DNA from 4 places in the Ammoniphilus soli genome. Region 1 is predicted to be linked to each of the others. Evidence: riboswitches for the same ligand, from Rfam matches in the RefSeq annotation. Region 1 holds a riboswitch; each other region holds the start of a gene.

Region 1 (4,891 bases):
CCAAAATGAAGGAAGCTGGTTACGGAAGAATCATTAATATTGCTTCTATTCAGGGGCTATTAGGATCTGCCCATTCATCGACATATGTTGCAAGTAAACATGGTATGATAGGCTACACAAAAACGATAGCAGCCGAATGGGGACGATTTGGCATTACTTGCAATGCTATTTGTCCTGGTTACGTGGATACCCAAATGGGGATTCGCCCTGAAGATATATCAGACTATTATCAAAGAGTCATGGAAAAATCTCCTGTAAAGCGAGTTGCCCATCCTATTGAAATTGCAGCTCTAGTTGCACATCTAGCTGGAGAGCATGGCGGGTATATTAATGGAGCATCCTATACCATTGATGGCGGTATATCTGCACATGTTGGAATTACTTCTGATTTGGAACAAGCATAAATGAACACCGCACTCTCCATTCATCAGGGTGCGGTGTTCTTTATTGCTAAACAAATATATCATCCTCATTTCACAAAACCAATAGATTTAGCTATAATAGAATTCAAAATACTATAGCTATAACAAAGGAGAGATCCATGAACAAATTGAATGATAAAGAGATCTTTGCTTGTCTCTTTATCCTCCAGTTGGTTGCATCGTTTCTGGTTTACGTGGGACATTATACAGCAAGCCTGACCCATCTAACACCACCCACTCTCTGGGAAAGCGCCCTGAACCAAACGGCCCGATACGGTACCGTACTTTTGGCCATCATTACCGGCTTTTTTACGGCGCACAGCCTTCATGGCAAGAAAGCCAAAGCAGCGCCTTACTTTAAAGGAAAGCTATATTATATCCTGATTCCCTTTTTACTGGCAGGAGTCGTGTACCACAAGGTTCTTCATGGAGCATGGCCCCATTTTCAGCATCATTTTGAAAATATTCTTCTCGGCAATACGGGAAGACACCTTTACTTTGTCTTTATGCTCTTTCAATATTATGTGTTTGCCTACTTGTTTCGAAATCTAATAACGAAAAAAACGATCTATCTGTTTATTCCTGTCTTTGTTGTATTTCAGTTTCTCTTCATTCGAGGGTATTCCGGCTGGATTGATTTGAATGTCCGCCATTTTTTGCCCACCTGGATTTTTACAATATACACGGGGCATCTACTTTATTGGTACCGCACTCAAATTATTACGCAATTAAGGAGAAATAAAAAGTTATTGTCGCTCTTGACCCTTCTTTTTATAGGTAGTTGGATATACTTTGTCTTCTCTGAACAACTTTTTGTAGCGAATCATCTTTCTTTTGTGTTTTCTTCTATCACATTGCTCGTTACAGCTTGGGTCCTGCTTACCCAAGTTATTCATAAGGTTCATCTTCGGTTCCAGAAAGGAATGACCTTTTATATCTTTCTAAGCCATTCCGCCTTTATTAATTTCGCCAATAAATATTTTTTATATAGATACGGTTATACCGACTTGCTGATTCAAAGCAAATGGTTTTACTTGCTCTATTTAGGGGCTATTTTTGTCATAACCCTCATTTTCTCTTATTTCCTAGCCTTGATAGTCAATCGACTTTTAAGTGGCAATACAAGGAAAGAAAATAAGAGCGGAAGGCAGTCTGCAGCGGTTTAGCAAAAAATAAGAAGACCTCCCTATCCTGTCTTATAGACTGGAGGGAGGTCTTTTCATTATGCATCGATAATTTCCCTGCCATTATGCAGGACGGGTTACATTCGTTTTCACAGGCGGTGCAACTATCGGCTGGTAGGCTGAGGTTCCATTAAGATAAAGAAGGCAATCAGCGGGATGTAGATTTTCTTACACAAAAGATAAACATCTCCCGAAGAGGTGTTTTCTATGTAAAAAAATGTACCAAACTTCAACAACTCCAAACCTTCCCTTTCTATAATGAAGGTAAGCAATCTGGCTACTGACTAATGGAGGAGGAATCTGATGAACTCGCACGAGGTATTGACCAAGGGAAACATTGTAAAAGTGAACAATGAGAACCACCCATCTTACGGTGCAATTGGTTATGTGCGCACAGTCGTCTCCCCCGATTTGTACCAAGTAAAATTAATTGGCGGAAAGCTCCTATTCCTGTTAAAAGAAGAAATTGAGCTTTGGTTGGATGTAAATGCCGAAATGATATAGTTAGACTAAAGCCGAATTCCTTTAAAAAGGAAAGTTCAGCTTTTATTTCTTCCAAAATAGTTCTATTTTCCCACTCATAAATAGAAATAAGGGTATAAAGCGCGATATTCTCTCCTGACGTATTTCTGTAAACTTTAAAATATGACTATATTCGACAAATCACATAAATCGTACGATAATGGCAAAACCTCTGAAAAGAGCTGACGCAAAGCTAAAGGGGCTTCATCGGATTATCTGATATGCCAGCCAGCTATCGAAAACGAAAGTAGATGACCCTTCCCTCCGTCGTTTTATGTGATCATGATCAGGGGGTAAATCGTGAATTTATTTCAAAGATGGAAATACAATTGGCACTGCTTTTGGTATTGTTTAAATGAACAGATGTTAAAAGATTGTACTGATAACGAACAAAAACTAATCATTCACCATAAGGTGGTTTATCATCGAAATAAGATGTTTTCGATCTAGCTCTTAAACTTCCCCAAAAATATACACCTTTCGTTTGCTTTCATAGAAATTTTCAGAATAATTTACCTTAAATTTTGTTAAACTCCATGTTATGACACACTTCGATATTCACTTATTGGTAAAATGCACTTATAGCTTTTATTGAATTCTGGTACCAATAAGAACGGGGCAGGGGTGGGACACTGTGGGGACGGAGCAAGACTTCTTAGATCCGGAATGGCTAAATCTAATTCTTGAGGCAAGGGCATTAGGAATCTCAATTGAGGAAATCAGGAATTTTTTAGGACAATCTTCACTGGCTAAGTAAGGCATATTTCTATTATTGTTAACTTATGGTAAAAAACAATAACAAAGGAGCCTATTACATGCTTGGTAACCACCGTATCGACGATGAGACGTATAGGCTAGTAAAAGAAGCGATGGACTCAGGAAAAAGCAAGGAAGAGTTTCGTAAGTTCTTGAAACAGAAGATAATAGAGAAAAACAAGATAAAAGACTAGCCACTTGCTCTAGAAAATCAAAGAGCCCTGCCAATTTAGGCAGGGCTTTTTCATGCTTAGATCACTTCAAAGCTAGTCTATGCAAGCATACAGATCTTACCTATTTTAGTGTCCTTGATAATCCGCAGGACTCTGGATAATGAAAGCTTTATATAGCTTAACAGTTGAAGCCAATTCGTTTGTAGCAACCTTTCAGTTAAACAGCATTGTGGGTGGACTTTAAATAGAATTCGTAGTAAAATAGGAACAAACGTTCCTAAAAGAGGAGTGAGCTCTATTGTTAAAGATTTCACCATTACGTAAGAAGAAATCACTTCAAGATGATCTCAAACGTTTCAAAGATCAACCCACCATAAATAAGATTCTGCAAAGCCTCTTATCCTCTAAAAAACAAAACCGCCCTTCCACATGCCCTCATTGCCAAAGCCATTGGGTCATCGGTCATGGCCAGTATCGCGGCCGACAACGGTATAAATGCAAATCCTGTGAACGGACATTTAATGAATACACTAATACCCCCCTTCACCGTACTCACTTTCCTGACAAATGGGTGAAATTCCTTGAAAGTATGGTTCGTGGGGAGTCTCTTCGACTGGCTTCAATCAGTGTTGGAATTTCTTACGTTACTTTATTCTATTGGCGGCATAAATTAATTCATGCCATGCTTAAACTAACTTCTAACAAGATCCCTTATTCAAACCAGAAATATGTACCTGTCGGCTTCTACCCACCTACTTGGCTTGTCTCCCAAGAACAAAGTTACCGCTTCGGTTCCTGGATTCTTCGTTTCAACTGGATTGCTGGAAAATATCTAACTCGTTATGTAGCCTGGTTTCACTTTATTGATCGTCATAGGAAGGAACCCCTACAAGAGACCATGACAGAATTTCTTGTACAAAGCAGTTCCATCTCACTAGAACAAACCTATCAAAATTTGCGTAATGCATCATAGTTCCCCGCTCTAACAAACACCCACAACATGATTTAACTGAAACCCTAATACATATAAAACTATAATTGCGACCTCTTTATTTCTGACAATGTTTCTATAGTTTCACCACAAACCCTAAGCTGTCTATGCCATTTTCATCGCCATTCATATCTATAGGGCTCTAGATATGAACGGCTCAATGAAGTCAGCCATCGAGATAAGGAGAGGCACAGCTCCAATCATGATCCTGAACCCGCCATTTGGCCTCAATCTTTTTTGTCACTGCCGGAATCTCCAAGGTACCCATTTCCAAAGTGATTACTGGCGCTGTTCCTTTTATTCTGCTGAGCCTCATTATCCTATTGCTAGTGACCTATATCCAACGTGTTAAGGTAATCAAATGAGGTAGGGGAAATTCCCATGCTTCATTTGCAAAGAAGCTTTTTCCCCATCTCCTCCCCTGCTGAGACCCCCGAAAGAAAAGCGCTCTCCAGGCGAGTTCGACCAGCTGGATCTTCCTTGCTTAAATAAGCATCGCCTGCAATCAGCAGCGGATGGGATAGGCCTCCATCGAGAAAAGGCTTCCTAGCTATATGGACGGCCTCTGCATAATTCCATCTCATGAGCTGCTTTTCTATCGGACCTTCCATAGCCAGGTGCGACCCCGCCACTTCAAGTATAGAATCTAAAATCTGTTCATCCGTTTTTTCGAAGTTTGCCCGAGACCATTCCCCTGTCATATAAACACTAACAGCAGCTACCGGGGAAATCCCTTTTTTCTCATGGTCAACGATACGTTCGATTTCTGCAGTAATGCCCTGATCGAGATGACCTGGGTACTCCAATTTCGTAGACTTACTATATTGCAGCAGTGCGACAAAA
Region 2 (4,891 bases), on a different contig from region 1:
TAATCTTGTAAATAATCATCCGGATAGCAAAAATCTTAACTATAAAGACGTTCTTATCCCAGAACAACCAGAGCTTCTTCTCTATACAAGGAGCGCAAACGGTGAATTAGTTCTTATAGGCGCAGAGTACATGGTTTCATATGAAGAATGGAAAAAGATCCACGGTAGAAAAGATACTGAGGCTGAAATGCTAGATCCTAATTGGAAAGGTCCTAAGCCTAAAATATTTGGTTTTGAATTTGAAGGACTTATGGAAGCTCATGGCCTGGGAGAGCCTTCGCATTTTGACAAGCATATCTGGCTTCATAGTGATAACCCAGTGGTGTCGATGCGCAGTGGAACCCCAGCTGCACTTGTGATCTAGAAGTCGAGGAATAGAAACCCTATTATTCAAACCTTTTTGAAGTCCTGATATATCTTTCAGGATCTTTTTTTTATAGAGGAAGAGGGGAATAAATCTTAACCAAAACTAACCCTTTATTCAAAAAAATAACCGTAGGAAGCAACAAACCTCAGCTTTAGAATCTAAATTATAATATTTAAAGGGATTACTTGGAACAAGTTTGTGGGATTCATTCTTCATATTCTATACAATGCTGAGGTAAACGAGGATTTGGGCAGGGAACCAACCTGCAATTTCTAAAAAACCAACTTATGTTTCCTTGTTCTGATATCCTTGCAATAATAACAAGCAAAATATAAAGGACTATAATTAGACGCACTTTTAAACAACCCCTTTTAACCAAATAAATACGGACACTTTAATTTATGGTAAAGACATAATAAACGTTTGTATAAAAGCTCTAAAAAGAAAAAAATCATAAGAAAGGGCTGTAGGATGATCTTCCGAAACAACCAAAAATACGAGGGGAAATTCATGGCAGCAGACGAAGAAATTGCGTTGGAAGGGCGCGTATCCCGCACTTCTATACAATTTCTATGTTTATCAGTAAGCGACTAGTTTTGCTGCTTCTACTGCTTTAGCCAAGCAAGTTTTAGAGGAAGGAAAGCCGGCAGTCGAACGGATACGCGAAAACTTCTTGTCTGCAGGAAGTTCTTCCGATCCGATTAGCGTGTTAAAAGCGGCTGGCAGAGATGTCTACATCCAAACCGATTGAGGGTACGATGAAAGTTTTAAAGCAAACTTTAGATTTTGTAGACATATCTCCATCTTTTCAAAGTCAATAAGGTATAACATAAAGCGGATAGCTGCATTTTTTATCTTTGCTTACTTTTCTTTTTTCTTTTATTTCTGGTTGGAATATCAAAACCTAGTTCGCAATCTTCACAGCACGCGGGAAGCATAATATTAAAATCATTGGAGTTGACCCATTGATCGAAACATCTTATTTTACAGTCGCATATATCACGACATCTCTGTGGGTTTCGGTGATTTTTGCACTTTTTATAACATCTGCTGCAAGACCATTTACAGTCACTGGTGATTTTGGTTATTGAACCGCGAGAGTTGGCCATTTTATTACCTCCTGTGATGTAATCACTATATAGGATTCGGAACTCAATGGAATGGGCAAAAATACTACAATTTAAACCTAAATTTTATCCAACAAAAATGCCTGTCACCGCTCGAATTATGTTCTTCTTACTTATGATCAGGCGTATATTTGAAGTGGAAAAGGCCTTACTCAAATAAGAGTAGGCCTTTTTTGGATCGTTTGTAATCTAATTCACCCTAGTTATTCTTTTGTAAAGCCTCCGACCCATTCCGATTTTCCAATGATCTTGCCGCTTAAGGCCGCTTCAAATTGCTCTAGCGCCAGAAAAGGGGCAGGAATGTCGATACTTTCGGTATTTAAGGCAAACAGTACTAAGTGATCATCATGCCTTCCTGAATTGGCTGGTGGCTGAGTTCCGCCATAGGCTTGATTTGTTTGGAAAACATCGATTATTACAAATGAAACTTGTCTCTTAAATTGATTTGGGTCTCATATCCTGCCGGAAACTCGATAATAAAGTAGGCTTCTTTTATGCGAGGGCTGATTCTCCACGGTTTAAGGCTTCGGACGATGTGAATGACGGTCCCTTCCTTGTCCAAGTAATAAACGTCAATGGGAAAGCGCATAAAAAACATATGAACCTGGTTAGTTCTATTAAAAATCATGCCCAAATGGGTATTCTTTTTCCCCATTAATCCCCAAAACCGACTCCAAAACGTAAAGGCAAGATGGAGATCAATTGAAGATTCTTCTTTCTTATCTATCTTTACATACCGAAATTTATGAACAGCCACTGCTGAGATCCTCCTAAAATGATTTAGTTTTACCTTAAGGTGAATGGATGGTTTTCGCAATAGGTTAATAGGGTTTGTTATTTGAGAAACAAAATAATCGAAAATTATACATATTATTACAAAAATCAATAAAAACTTTTGTCAATAGGAGTTGATTCCTGTTGCTTAATATAAAATTGGGTAGAAAAAATAGGAATATTGTTTCATATGAAAGTTACCTATTTCCCACTAATATATAGCTATAAACAATCGAAAAGGCAAACTTAGGGAAATCTAAGGACGCAAAGCTACAGGGGCTAATATCAATTCTATGATTATGCCAGCCAGCTGCCGAAGACATATGCCTACCTACAGTAGATGCTATTCTTCGGGATAGTATTTTTTTATTTCAAAAAAACTGTTAAAGGTGGGAATTGTGATGATGAATTTTGTAAAGCGTTTGGTACGTGAAGAAGAAGGACAAGGTATGGTGGAGTACGGTTTGATTTTGGGGTTGATTGTGGTTGGGGCTATTGTTGCTATGGGGCCGCTTGGTACAAAAATCACAGCTTTATTTAACAAAGTCAACACAGCAGTAACAACACCAGCATCTTAAAATTAGTTGGAATTAGTAAAGCCTTTAGGGTCCTATTAAAATATCTCAACATACATAAAGCTCCCTTTTCCCCTTGAAAAGTGGGGCTTTCTTCATAAAAGGGGAAACGACCATGATAGATTACATCCTATGGATCGTACTTATTATTTCATTTATAACCGATCTATCTAAACGGAAAATCCTAAACATCATTACACTTCCGACCATTGTTATTGGTCTTATATACCATTCAGTCATAGATGGATGGAGTGGTCTTCTATTCAGTGGGCAGGGATTCCTGCTCGGTTTAGGCCTTCTGCTGATTCCCTTTGTTCTCGGAGGAATGGGAGCGGGAGATGTGAAGCTTCTGGCGGCAGTGGGTGCGATGAAAGGGGCAGGCTTTGTGTTTAGTTCTTTTCTTTTCATGGCGATGGCCGGCGGGGTGATGGCCTTAGTAGTTCTTATTGTACGAAAAGAATTAAAGTATCTTCTCTTTCGATTTTTCCTGTTTTTGACCGTTGATAAAGGAAAGATTCAACCGATCCATCCGTCGGCAAAGGAAAAGGGCTATACCTTGCCTTACGGTGTAGCGATTGCTGCGGGGGTGTTTCTTGCTTATTATCTGGGTGGGGTTTTTGATGCGTGATGAAAAGGGTCAAGCCACGGTGGAAATGGCGCTATGTGTTACCTTGTTACTGCTGCTGGTATTTGGCTTAATCGATTTCGCGAGGATCTTTCATGCGCAATTAACCCTAGATCATGCGGGAAGAGAAGGGGCAAGGGCAGCCAGTGTAGGCGGTACGGACCAGCAAATCCAGGATGTGATTTCTCAGGCGTCGGGTTCTTTAGGGAGTACGAATCTCACGGTGTCGATTACCCCAACCAAGACTGAGCGCAGGCGGGGGACCTATGTCACCGTGGATCTGGCATACTCGATTCCATTGACGACGCCTTTATTAACTCCCTTCCTGCCCAATCCGTACTCTTTTTCAAAGAAAACAACGATGAGGATGGAATAAGGTGAAGTGGCTTAAAGACGAAACAGGAGCCGTTGCTGCTTTTTTAGCGATCATCATGACCCTGCTGTTGGGTTTTGTGGCATTGGCCATCGATGGGGGACTGTTATATCAGAAAAAGGCGAGTCTCCAGCGAAGTCTCGACGCAGCTGTGCTGGCCGGGATTCAGGAGCTTCCGTCCTTTCCCGATGAAGCGAGGGAAGAGGCCGCCTATACGGCTGAAGTTAATGGATTGGACCCATCGAAATTACAGACAAATTTTAATCTTTCCAATACCAGGATGGAGGCTAGGGCAACGGAAGACCAAGAGTTCTTCTTTGCTAAAGCCATCGGGTTTCATTCTGCCAGTGTAGCCGCTCGGGCTGCGGCCGAGTTAAATCCGCTAACCTCCGGTAAGGGAGCGGTTCCGCTGGGTGTAGAATATACGACGAACCTAGCATTCGGCACGCAAGTCAGGCTGAAGGTCGGGGATTCCACGGTAGGGAATTTCGGGGCGTTAGCGTTAACGGGACCCGGAGCCCGCAATTATGAAACGGATTTGAAAGAAGGCTTTCTTCAGTACCTTTCTGTTGGTGCAATTCTCAATACGGAGACGGGGAATATGGCTGGTCCAACGGAAAGAGCGGTAAATTATCGCCGGTCTCTTTGTCCGTTTCACGGTACTGCGACCTATCAGGATTATCCGAGTGATTGTCCAAACATTGTTCTTGTTCCCGTTTATAAAGCGGTATCCATTCAAAGCAACCAGATTAAACAAGTGGAAGTGGTGGGGTTTGCCTCCTTTTTCCTTGAAGGGATGAATAGCTCGGACGAGGTCGTTGGACGATTTATCCAATTCGTCCATGAAGGAGCGACTTCTCCAGTCCAGGCGAATTACGGTACCTATGGGGCTAAACTAGCTCAATAAATTGATCTTAGGAAGAATAAGGGTGGTCAGATGAACACGAGAAAAATATGGCTTGGGGCATTGGTTTTTGGGTTAATGGCAACGGCGATCGTTTATTTATTGCTTTTCCCCAGCTCGAATGCCAAGCCAGCTGCAACCGAACC
Region 3 (4,891 bases), on a different contig from region 1:
CCAGTCACGGGATTGACGTGTGAATAACCATGAAGAATGAGGGTGCCGCCTTTATCTGCCGCGTATTGCAGTGCTTTGACTAGATCAGGCGTATCATCTAAGGTAATATACACCTCATCCTTGGGATTGAAGTAAACCGGTCGAACGGCCATCATGAAGGGAATTCCTTTCCCGTTCAGCAGGTTGGCTATTTTTGTAATATGTTCCGGATTGGAGGCAGGGTGGATATCTTCAATCCGAATAAACGCTTGGTGTTGATGAGGATGGTTTTGAGTAAAAAACTCATGCAAAAAATCGGCAAATAGATTTCCTAATAATCCCCAAAGCTGGAGCGATTGAAAGTGCCAGACCCCTTGCTTCTCAAAAAGAAGAGGATAGTCTAATAAACCGTCATGTGCGGTTGCCCGGATGCGTTCATCCCCAGCCTGACTGAAACGGTAAACCCATTGATCTTTAAGAGGATAGCGTTGCCCATCGTAAGTGACATACGTAATAGGCTGCTGAGTAACTCCTACAGGTTGAGTGACACCGATCAAGCAAAGCGGAATCTGTTTCTTTCTTGCCTCTTCGGCAAGCCTTGCCGGGTTGGGATCATCAGCTTGGCGAGAAAGATAAAAAACATAACGATAGTCATTGATAGCTGCCCGATCATTGGGAAGGAATAACTCCTGGTGACCTTCCATAGAGAAATGTCCTATGAGATTAGCTACAGCCTGGGCTTCCTTTTGGAGGGCTTCTTCCTGATAGAGGATGAGAACCTGCGCTGAATCTTCCCCGGCATGGATGGGTCCGGGTGAATGCAACACGGAGAACAGCAAAATCAAGGAGGTTAAAGCCTTACTCCACATGCTTTTCTAGCCTTTGCTTCGCGAATTGGAAGATGTATCGCGGATCCGTTCCTTCATCAGGGGAGCTGGCTATCCCAAATTTCAATTGAACATCGATTTTTTTCTTTTTCTGTTCTCTTACAATTTCATTCGTTTTGAGGGACTCCTTTAACCTCGAGCGTACAATATTCATTCGATCTGGATGGGTCTCAGGTAGCAAGAGGGCAAAAACGCCATTCTCCAGATAAGCTCTCTTATCGACATTTCGGATAGATAAAGAAATGCCATTGGAAAGATCCCTAAGAAGCTTATTGGTCTGATTTTCTCCATACTCCTTTTGAATCTCGGTAAAATATTTGATCTCGACAAGCAATAGCACCAGAGGTCTTTGGTAGCGTGCGCTGCGCTGTACCTCCTCCTCAAGGTCGATCTGAAAGCGTCTATAGTTAGGAAACTCAGTTACTTCATCTAACATAACCCGTTCATGATAGTTTTTTTCCAATACTTGATATCGTTGAACCAGCTTCTGCAGATGCTCGCCAAACAAGCTGGAAAAGATGGCGATAAGCGGAAAGAATAAAAGCCAGATTAAATCATTCAGGGTTATTTCGGAGATCGTCTTATAAAAGTAAATTCGGGATAAAATCACGGTTCCATGTCCGAAAACGAACAGGATGGAAAAAAGCAGGGCTTCGTTTAATCCGCGGATGAAGCAAACCACGATCAGCAGAGCCGAAAGCATAAAATAAAGGTAGTTATAAGGATGAAATTGGATAGAAAAAATAATGTAAATGCATATCAAGATAACAGAAAGAAAAACCCCTAGCAGATAGAAGTAGGTTCTATCACTTTTGCTTGTCATCCCATATACCCTCGCTTTCCGCTAATAAGACTTGAAGTTGATCAAATGAAAAGGCATCTTTCTCCTGTAAGTCTACAAAGCCACCATAATAGGGGGAATGGGAGTCTTGGACCTGCAAAAGGTAGAGTCTTTCTGCGATTTCCTTTATAAGCTGCTTCTCTTCTGTTTTTTCTAAGATGCGAAGAGCCAATCCGTAAACGGCAGGGGATTCAAATGCTGCCATAGGTTGACCTTCAGGAGAGTAGATGCCCACCAACCGCTCCTGTTGTTCCCATTGCTTTTTAATGAAAGATACCGTTTTATCATCATCTATTCCAGCTTCCCATAGATGAAGCGAGGTATAAAGGCTATCGATTAAGTTGACTTCTTGTTGAGGAAGCCATTGGTTTTGTTGGTAATCAAAGGTTTTGCGATAAAGTCCACTAGCTAACCGAGCGTTCTCTATTAACTGTAACGAATGTTGGTAGACCTCTTCCCAAACCGGGTCGTCAGCAGACAATAGCTTCATCGTGTAAAGGTCGAGATAAGAAATGGTAGTCCTACTTGTTCTTTCATTATCTACCGTATGATAAAAATCCACGAGACAAAAATCTTCCCTTAGATTCCACTTTTTCACACCTTCGGCTAGGGCTAAGGCTTGATGAAGGTGGGAAGTCTCGCCCCATAGGCGGTATCCTAAGAGGAGTCCCCGAATGATCCGAAGATCGTCTATACTGGCATTGCTTTCCGCTTCGAGCTTTCGAGCGGGATCTATCATCCACCTTATAATACTCTCCTTCATTAAAAGATGCTTATTTAGAAATTGCACTTGCTGATCAAAAAGGTCCTTTTTCTGTTTGTTTACGGCATAGAGTAGCAGCAGCCCCGTAGATTCTGATAAGTAGGCATGATTTTTGGCTACATCCGCAACGATCGGATGATCATCCCGCAGATTGGTATACACACCTCCTGAAGCATCCAGCATATGGTTAACGAAAAAGTGATAGAGAGGACTGTCCGAGTCATCCGGGACAATTTTTAATGGGGGTTGGAACTCACAGCGATAAATAAGTAGGAAGAGGCAAAGTAGAAAACCTCCTAAAATATAGCGCTTGCGATTCATGGTGTTCTCCTTACCCGTAATATAGAAAAAACCGACTCCATCCCAAAGAAAGAATCGGTCGGTTGCACTACTCGCTCCCGATTTTCCAAGTGCCCACTGTACAGAAAATCGTTCATCGCATCCATTGATTTAGTTACTTCATAATATAGCATATGAAGAATCAATATAAAATAGCAGTATAAAAGAGCTGCTCTCGCAGCCCTTCGTTAGGGTATTAAATCAATAGCCAATTGAGCCAAAAGGGCTTGGCCATCTGCATTGGGATGAACATCACCGGGAATGAGATATAGATTTTGCTTTGAAAGCATGAGCGATGTAAATCGAATCTGATTCATAGCTTTTTATTGTCGTGTTGGCTCATTTGACTTATTTGGGCGGCTGTCTTGCCGGGGCCCGGCTGTTTGTGGATCAGAATTCTAGCTTGGGTATGGCTGTTCAGGTGGTGGAAAGGAAAAAGAGAAGGAGCTCTTGGAAGACATGAACAAGCGATCATTGGAAAGGGTGTGAATCAACGGATTGCTGTAGAATTTGATTTCAAGGAGGATATCAAATGAGAAAAAAGTGGGTAATTTCTGTCGCTTTGGCAGGTGGGATTGGACATTTAAGCCAGTGCCGGCTTTGCAAGTGGTGGTAATTTCCTTAATAGAAAAGGAGAAACCATTTGTTACAGTTCAAAGGTGAAAAGAATGAATTTTTATCTTTGCTACCTTTTCTTTTTCCTTTTGCTTCTGGTTAGAATATCAAAGCCTAGTTCACCGTTCGGTTTTCACAATGGGGGCACCTGACTGAATTTCCTCCCAGTTCAGCAACAAAAACATCTAAATCTATTTGAAGGGGGCAGGGAAATTGTTTTTCACAATGTTGACATATAATAAAAAGCCTAAGTATGCCATTACCACCTTCTTTCAATTCATAATAAAAACAACGAACGATTTTTTTATTTGGACTCCTCTGTTCTAGTAATTTGTTTGCGGGGCCGATTCTTCAGCTTCACAAACAAAGCACCGGATTCAGTTTCTCTATAGAATCGAATTCCTATGAGGGCAAGCGGTGTCCATATTTCCTTAAAGCGAAAATAAGGAAAGGAAAAGCTAACGGATTCGGTCATATTAAAATGCTGCGATAAACTAATAGAGAATGTTGGACATGTCATTATGTCAGACCATGATTTACAAAGACTTAAGCGATAGAAAGGCATCCCATGATAGGGGATGCTCTTATTGATAACTTTTTTGCATCATAAAAGGGTTTTAAAGGGAGTCGTCGAATTAACTATTTTTGTTAACGACTTTCACCTAGGAGGTTGCAGGATTGAAAAAACGAACGTTGTTCATGTTGATCATCTTTTCCTTGTTCGGCGGATTTGCCTTAGCTAATTCCGGTTCTTATTTTAAGGATCTACCGGCAGATCATTGGGCCTACCCCGCTGTAAAATCTTTAAGTGAATCGGGCATCATCAATGGATTTAATGATGGAACTTTTCGGCCGAATCAGTATGTAACAAGGGCTGAATTATCCCAGATTTTGCATAAACAGCAGGAGGCGATTCAAAAGGAATTCCGTCAAGTCAGTGGATCCGAGGAAGATAAGACGATTAATGCTGTAGCGAATGCCCTTCGCTCTACGGTAGTTGTTAGAGCTTCTTCCAATCAAGGTGCTGGATTTTTTGTGGACCAGAAGCATATTTTAACCGCAAAACATGTGGTTGGTGATCAGAAGAATGTTAAACTATCCTTGTTAGTTGGCTCTCCTTTTGAAGGTGAAGTCATCGCTACAGCCCCCAAACATGACCTGGCCCTTATCAGAATAAAAGGAAGTATTGAACAGGTTAAACCTCTTAAGATAAGTGATAGTTATAGGGTTGGACAAACCGTCATTTCCATAGGCCATCCTCTTGAGTTCAGTTACACCGTCTCCAAAGGGGTAATCAGCGTAGCTGATCGTGGATATGAGGGTAACCGGTATATTCAATTCGATAATCCGATCAACTTAGGAAACTCAGGTGGCCCCCTTATAAATATCAATGGCAATGTAGTTGGACTTGTAGCTAGTAAAGTCTTGGAATTTACAAGGAGTGATACGAAGGAGAAGGAATCCTTT
Region 4 (4,891 bases), on a different contig from region 1:
ATTAACAAATAAAACAAATAATATGGCACTTATAATTACCAATCCAACAATTTCCCACCATGTTTCTCCTAAAGTTGCAAACAGTAGGGTCCCGATTGCAATACTAAGCAGGATGGCTCCTTCATAATCAATCGTCGTTTTTTCTACTTCACCTTGATCCTTAAAGGTGAGAAAACCAAGTATGGCTATAATTCCTACCGGGAGATTCAACCAGAATATCCAGCTCCAATGAAGGTTTTCGATAATCCAACCGCCTAGGACTGGCCCGGCAATCCCAGCGATGGCCCACATACTGCTAAAAAGCCCCTGGATTTTCCCCCGATTTTTCAGATCGTAAAGATCTCCTGCAATGGTCACGGTAAGCGGCAATACCCCACCGGCTCCCAATCCTTGTATCACTCGAAAAAGGACCAACTGCCACATGCTTGTAGACAGAGCGCAAAGAGCAGAGCCGATAAGAAACAACCCAAGAGCCACAAGGTAAACATTTTTCCTTCCGAAGCGATCAGCCAGCTTCCCGAAAATCGGCACAGTTATCGTACTGGAGAGCATATAGGCCGAAAACACCCAGCTGTACAGCTCCATATTATCCCCAAGTATCTTCTGAACCTCCGGCATAGCTGTGCTCATAATCATCTGGTCTAATGCAGCCAAAAGCATCCCTAAGGTTATGCTTGCAACAACAACCCATCTTTTCACGATTCCCCTTCTCTCTGCCCTTCGTTTAACATTCATTATAATTGAAATAACAATAGAACTAAAATAACTTTTGTGTTGAAATCAACTTACCCACAGCATACCGTAAGTTACTCACACGTTATCCACATAAAAATGTGGATATTTTGATTTCCGACCTTCCTCGACAATTTCCTTGGAAATACTGCAAACCTCAGCAGACTTTTGTCAATTTGGCTTTTTTCCTTATGTATGTTACCATAAGCCCCTAAAGGGGGGAATGAATTATGAGTGGACTGGGCATAATTGCCACGATCTTCGTTATTAATATCGTTTATGTCTCCTTATTTACGGTGAGACTTATTTTTGTAATGAAAGGTCAAAGAATGCTTGCTTCTTTTTTAAGCATGGTAGAGGTATTTGTTTATTTAATCGGATTAAATATTGTACTGGCCAATATCGATAAGCCCCTTAATCTAGCTGCTTACTGTATTGGTTGGGGGACAGGTGTTTACTTAGGAAGCAAGATTGAAGAATGGTTGGCTCTTGGTTATGTGACCATGCAGATTGTAGTAGATTCTTCGGAAACCAAGCTAGCCTCTATTTTACGGGCAAAAGGATATGGCGTAACCAGTTGGCTTGCGGAAGGAAAAGAAGGACACCGTTTAACAATGCTCGTATTAGCCAAGAGAAGCAATGAAAAAAAGCTTTTGAGTACTGTTGAAGAATTAGCACCAAAAGCTTTCCTAATTTCCTATGATCCAAGATATTTTAAGGGCGGGTTCTGGACCAAACGGTTAAGATAATCTAACCAAGCAATGGAGAATAGTGCTCTCCCTTTAGACGCTTGAGATAAGCCCTAATCTCGATATCTTCTTCGAATATGTTTACTCTGCGTTGCTGAGGCATCGGGAAACGTTTCATTAATGCACTCGATAGGGTAATGACCATCGGAATAACAATGGACAATGGAGTCCTAAAAAGGATCTGGCTATCCGTTCTCCAATCCTTCAGATTCACTATTCCGACTATCCCTACATTACCGATAGCTGGCAGTTCCTTCCCAATTCCTGCACCTGGACGAAGGGGACCCGTGAAAACAGAAAAACTTTCTACATAAGAAAAGGTTCCTAGGGCAGCATCGATAGCAATAATAAATTTTCCTTTTGGAACTTCCAGTATTTTTTCTTTAATATTCTTTGCATCTATAGGATCCTGTAAAGTTCCAAACACATTGGCATAACCATTGGTTTTAAGATAGGATCCAACCAAAGGTCCCAGGCAGTCCCCGCTAATTTGATTGGTTCCAATACAGAAAAACACAACATCGTCACGGCTTACATGAGGGGGAATAAGTTCAACTAAGGATCTTAAAACTTCCCCCTCTGATTTAATTACTGGTTTAGAGTTCGCTTGAGGCCATAGATACTTCTTTACAAATCCCAACAACTTGCTCGCTCCTGTCTCATTCCTGTCTTCTTCTTTATTGTACCAGGTTTTTTTTGTTTTTTGCACCTAACATCAAAGTGTCATCCTTTGTTCAAAGTTCAGTTGGAACAAAATACATGTACTTCCTTGCTTATTCCAGGAGATAATATGAAGGTTCCTTGATCTTATTTCTAAGGAAGGGCGGAATGCAGCATGTCAGAACAATTTGAACATCAAACATCCCTCCCCGAAGCTGTTCCTGACCATACTCCCGATCCTGATGCGATCCCAACTGAAGTCTGGGAATGCGAATCTACAGATTGTAAAGGCTGGATGAGAAAAAACTATTCATTAGAAACCACACCGGGTTGTCCTTTATGCGACTCGCCAATGAAATCTGGGACACGCATGATCCCCCAGCTCAAGAAAGTTTTAAGACGTAGAGGAATTAATTTTGCTAGAAAAATACGCCATTAAAATTGCCTTACTAAAGATCCAGGCCAAAAGAACCAAGATTGGCTTGGATCTTCTTATTTAACCTTCTTATTTAACTTAATGGATTCCATGAATTTTATTGAAAATTAGGAACGCTATAGGTAAAATAGAACTATTAAACGAATAAAGAAAGGCGGAGAAATAAAGGCAAACCTACTCGAAAGATAGGGACGCAAAGCCATGGGTCTAAAGCTCTACTTGAGCCACGATTGCCAGGTTGCCGATAAGCCAATGTTGGAAGTGTGCTAAACGGCTATTCTTTTTAAGAATAGTTTTTTATTTTTCCCAAATTTACAGAAAGAGCTGATTGATCATGACATACAACGGAAAAATCTCACAAATAGTAGAGACACTCTTCCAAGTTGTTCCCACCATCATCCCTTTCCCTGTCTCTTCAGGAACCCGTTAAACAGATTCCGCTTGTCCGCGAACCCGAATGGGGGGTTCTGATTGATGTTACTGGAGATATACGGGGCCGGCTACTAGTGAAAGGAACTTCTGAGACCTTTGGATTGCTTGGTCAAAATCTATTTGGTATGGCTTTAGAAGGTGAAATGCTAGAATCGTTCACTGGGGAATTTGGTAATATGATTGCTGGAAACTTATCCGCTCATATCTTTCAAAAGGGCTTCTCCATCGACATTACTCCACCAACGATTTTTTTTGGCTCGACTAGTTTCAACGAGTCTGAACCTGCTCTAAGTATTCCTGTCCAAATTGAACAAGTTGGAAACATGGATATAGCTTGGTTATTACATAAGTAAAAATAAATATGTTGAGGGCGAGGTAGGAAGCTTTGAAATTTATTTATAATATGCGCATCTCCCGGAAATTCCTGATAGTCTTTAGTGCCATTTGTATGATTTTGGGCAGTGTGGGCTACTTAGGGCTCTACCTGCTGTTTGAATCGAATTCCCATCTTCGCTCAATGTATCAGGAAAGATTTATACCCGTTATCCAGCTCATGGAAGTCAACAAGGCTCTCTCCGAAAATACCGTCATCTTAATGAATGCAAGTGCCATAAGACAGACTGCAGACAAACTGAATGCTGCCGTTGGGCAAAATCTTGAGAAAGCTAAACAAAATATCGAAGCCTTCAGCAAGCTGGAGTTAACAAAGGAAGAAAAAGATTTGTTCAGCAGCTTGCAAACCCTCATGGTTGCCTATGAAGCTAATACCCGACAATCTCTTCAAATGGCTATTGATGGAGACCAATCTGCCTTAGTAATGAAGCTAAATGGTGCCTCCACACAAAAGAAAGCCCTAGAAGATACCATTAATGCACTAGTAGAAATTCAAAGTAAAAAGTCTGGGGAATTGTATACTGCATCGGAACAACAATATGACCAGTCAAGAAATATAATTCTAGCCATGGTATTTGGCGGCATCTTGCTTTCCATTCTTTTTGGTACCATTCTTACCCGGATCATTGTCAGACCGATCAACCAAGTGAAAAATCGCCTACAGGAAATGTCTCGTTCCGGGGGAGACCTTACACAGCGAATCAAGGTCAATTCAAAGGATGAGGTCGGCCAATTAGCTCATGAATTTAATTCCATGCTAGATAGCATCCGCAACATCATTCAAGAGGTGCTTCACCGTTCAAAGCTTGTAACCTCCACCTCAAGCGAGCTGACCCAAAAAGCGGTTCAAACCAGCCAATCCAGTGAGCAAATTGCGATGGCCGTTAAGCAAATCGCAGCGGGAGCTGATACCCAAGTACAAAGCATCACAGAAACCTCTGTTTCAATGAACCAAATGTCAGCAGGTGTCCAACAGATCTCCGCTAACAGCCAGGAAGTAGCCGCTACAGCTAAGCATGCTACCCAAATCGCTCAAACAGGCAGGGAAACTATTGTCCATTCTATGGAAAAAATTGAAACCGTGACTACAACTGTGGTTCAATCGGCAGATATGATGAGAATTCTAGGCGAGCGTTCTCAATCCATAGGCAAAATTGTGGATGTCATTACAGGGATTGCAAGCCAAACGAACCTCCTCTCCCTTAATGCCGCCATCGAAGCGGCAAGAGCCGCCGAGCATGGGCGAGGGTTTGCCGTAGTGGCCAATGAGGTCCGCAAGCTCGCTTCAGAATCGGCTCAAGCCGCTCAGCAGATCTCGGAAATGATCAAAGAAATCCAAACGGAAACAGCCAAAGTAGCTGAATTTATGGTTAAGGGAACTACTGAAGTTCAACAAGGACTGACTGCAGCTAAAGAAGCCAGGGATTCTTTTGAACAGATCCATGAGGCTATAGAGGTAGTAACAAAACAGATCACAGAGGTTTCTGCC

The links. Region 1 has a riboswitch for cyclic di-GMP ahead of ABLT31_RS26030 (anti-repressor SinI family protein). Riboswitches for the same ligand answer to the same signal wherever they lie in the genome.
Region 2: linked by a shared signal. The riboswitch ahead of ABLT31_RS27950 (Flp family type IVb pilin) and the one ahead of ABLT31_RS26030 (anti-repressor SinI family protein) in region 1 are both predicted to bind cyclic di-GMP.
Region 3: linked by a shared signal. The riboswitch ahead of ABLT31_RS27840 (glycosyl hydrolase family 8) and the one ahead of ABLT31_RS26030 (anti-repressor SinI family protein) in region 1 are both predicted to bind cyclic di-GMP.
Region 4: linked by a shared signal. The riboswitch ahead of ABLT31_RS16455 (chemotaxis protein CheX) and the one ahead of ABLT31_RS26030 (anti-repressor SinI family protein) in region 1 are both predicted to bind cyclic di-GMP.

What each region holds. Positions count from the first base shown of each region.
Region 1 is NZ_JBEGDL010000018.1:87,105-91,995, reverse strand. Features, by position in the region: gene ABLT31_RS26045 (SDR family NAD(P)-dependent oxidoreductase) at 1-404, shown strand, start outside; gene ABLT31_RS26040 (acyltransferase family protein) at 542-1,588, shown strand; gene ABLT31_RS26035 (hypothetical protein) at 1,910-2,110, shown strand; cyclic di-GMP riboswitch class I at 2,281-2,368, shown strand; gene ABLT31_RS26030 (anti-repressor SinI family protein) at 2,763-2,885, shown strand; gene ABLT31_RS26025 (anti-repressor SinI family protein) at 2,944-3,078, shown strand; gene ABLT31_RS26020 (IS1/IS1595 family N-terminal zinc-binding domain-containing protein) at 3,356-4,030, shown strand; gene ABLT31_RS26015 (hypothetical protein) at 4,270-4,413, shown strand; gene ABLT31_RS26010 (NAD(P)/FAD-dependent oxidoreductase) at 4,435-4,891, opposite strand, start outside.
Region 2 is NZ_JBEGDL010000023.1:46,100-50,990, reverse strand. Features, by position in the region: gene ABLT31_RS27965 (hypothetical protein) at 1-364, shown strand, start outside; gene ABLT31_RS27960 (YbhB/YbcL family Raf kinase inhibitor-like protein) at 1,698-1,907, opposite strand; gene ABLT31_RS27955 (DUF192 domain-containing protein) at 1,910-2,251, opposite strand; cyclic di-GMP riboswitch class I at 2,498-2,586, shown strand; gene ABLT31_RS27950 (Flp family type IVb pilin) at 2,670-2,846, shown strand; gene ABLT31_RS27945 (A24 family peptidase) at 2,959-3,471, shown strand; gene ABLT31_RS27940 (TadE/TadG family type IV pilus assembly protein) at 3,464-3,844, shown strand; gene ABLT31_RS27935 (pilus assembly protein TadG-related protein) at 3,846-4,748, shown strand; gene cpaB (Flp pilus assembly protein CpaB) at 4,779-4,891, shown strand, end outside.
Region 3 is NZ_JBEGDL010000023.1:21,804-26,694, reverse strand. Features, by position in the region: gene ABLT31_RS27850 (DUF2334 domain-containing protein) at 1-848, opposite strand, end outside; gene ABLT31_RS27845 (GGDEF domain-containing protein) at 838-1,689, opposite strand; gene ABLT31_RS27840 (glycosyl hydrolase family 8) at 1,673-2,791, opposite strand; cyclic di-GMP riboswitch class II at 2,839-2,923, opposite strand; gene ABLT31_RS27835 (hypothetical protein) at 2,998-3,126, opposite strand; gene ABLT31_RS27830 (hypothetical protein) at 3,193-3,345, shown strand; gene ABLT31_RS27825 (trypsin-like peptidase domain-containing protein) at 4,103-4,891, shown strand, end outside.
Region 4 is NZ_JBEGDL010000007.1:250,300-255,190, reverse strand. Features, by position in the region: gene ABLT31_RS16475 (MDR family MFS transporter) at 1-699, opposite strand, end outside; gene ABLT31_RS16470 (DUF2179 domain-containing protein) at 963-1,481, shown strand; gene yyaC (spore protease YyaC) at 1,483-2,190, opposite strand; gene ABLT31_RS16460 (cold-inducible protein YdjO-related protein) at 2,317-2,580, shown strand; cyclic di-GMP riboswitch class I at 2,735-2,823, shown strand; gene ABLT31_RS16455 (chemotaxis protein CheX) at 2,961-3,362, shown strand; gene ABLT31_RS16450 (methyl-accepting chemotaxis protein) at 3,395-4,891, shown strand, end outside.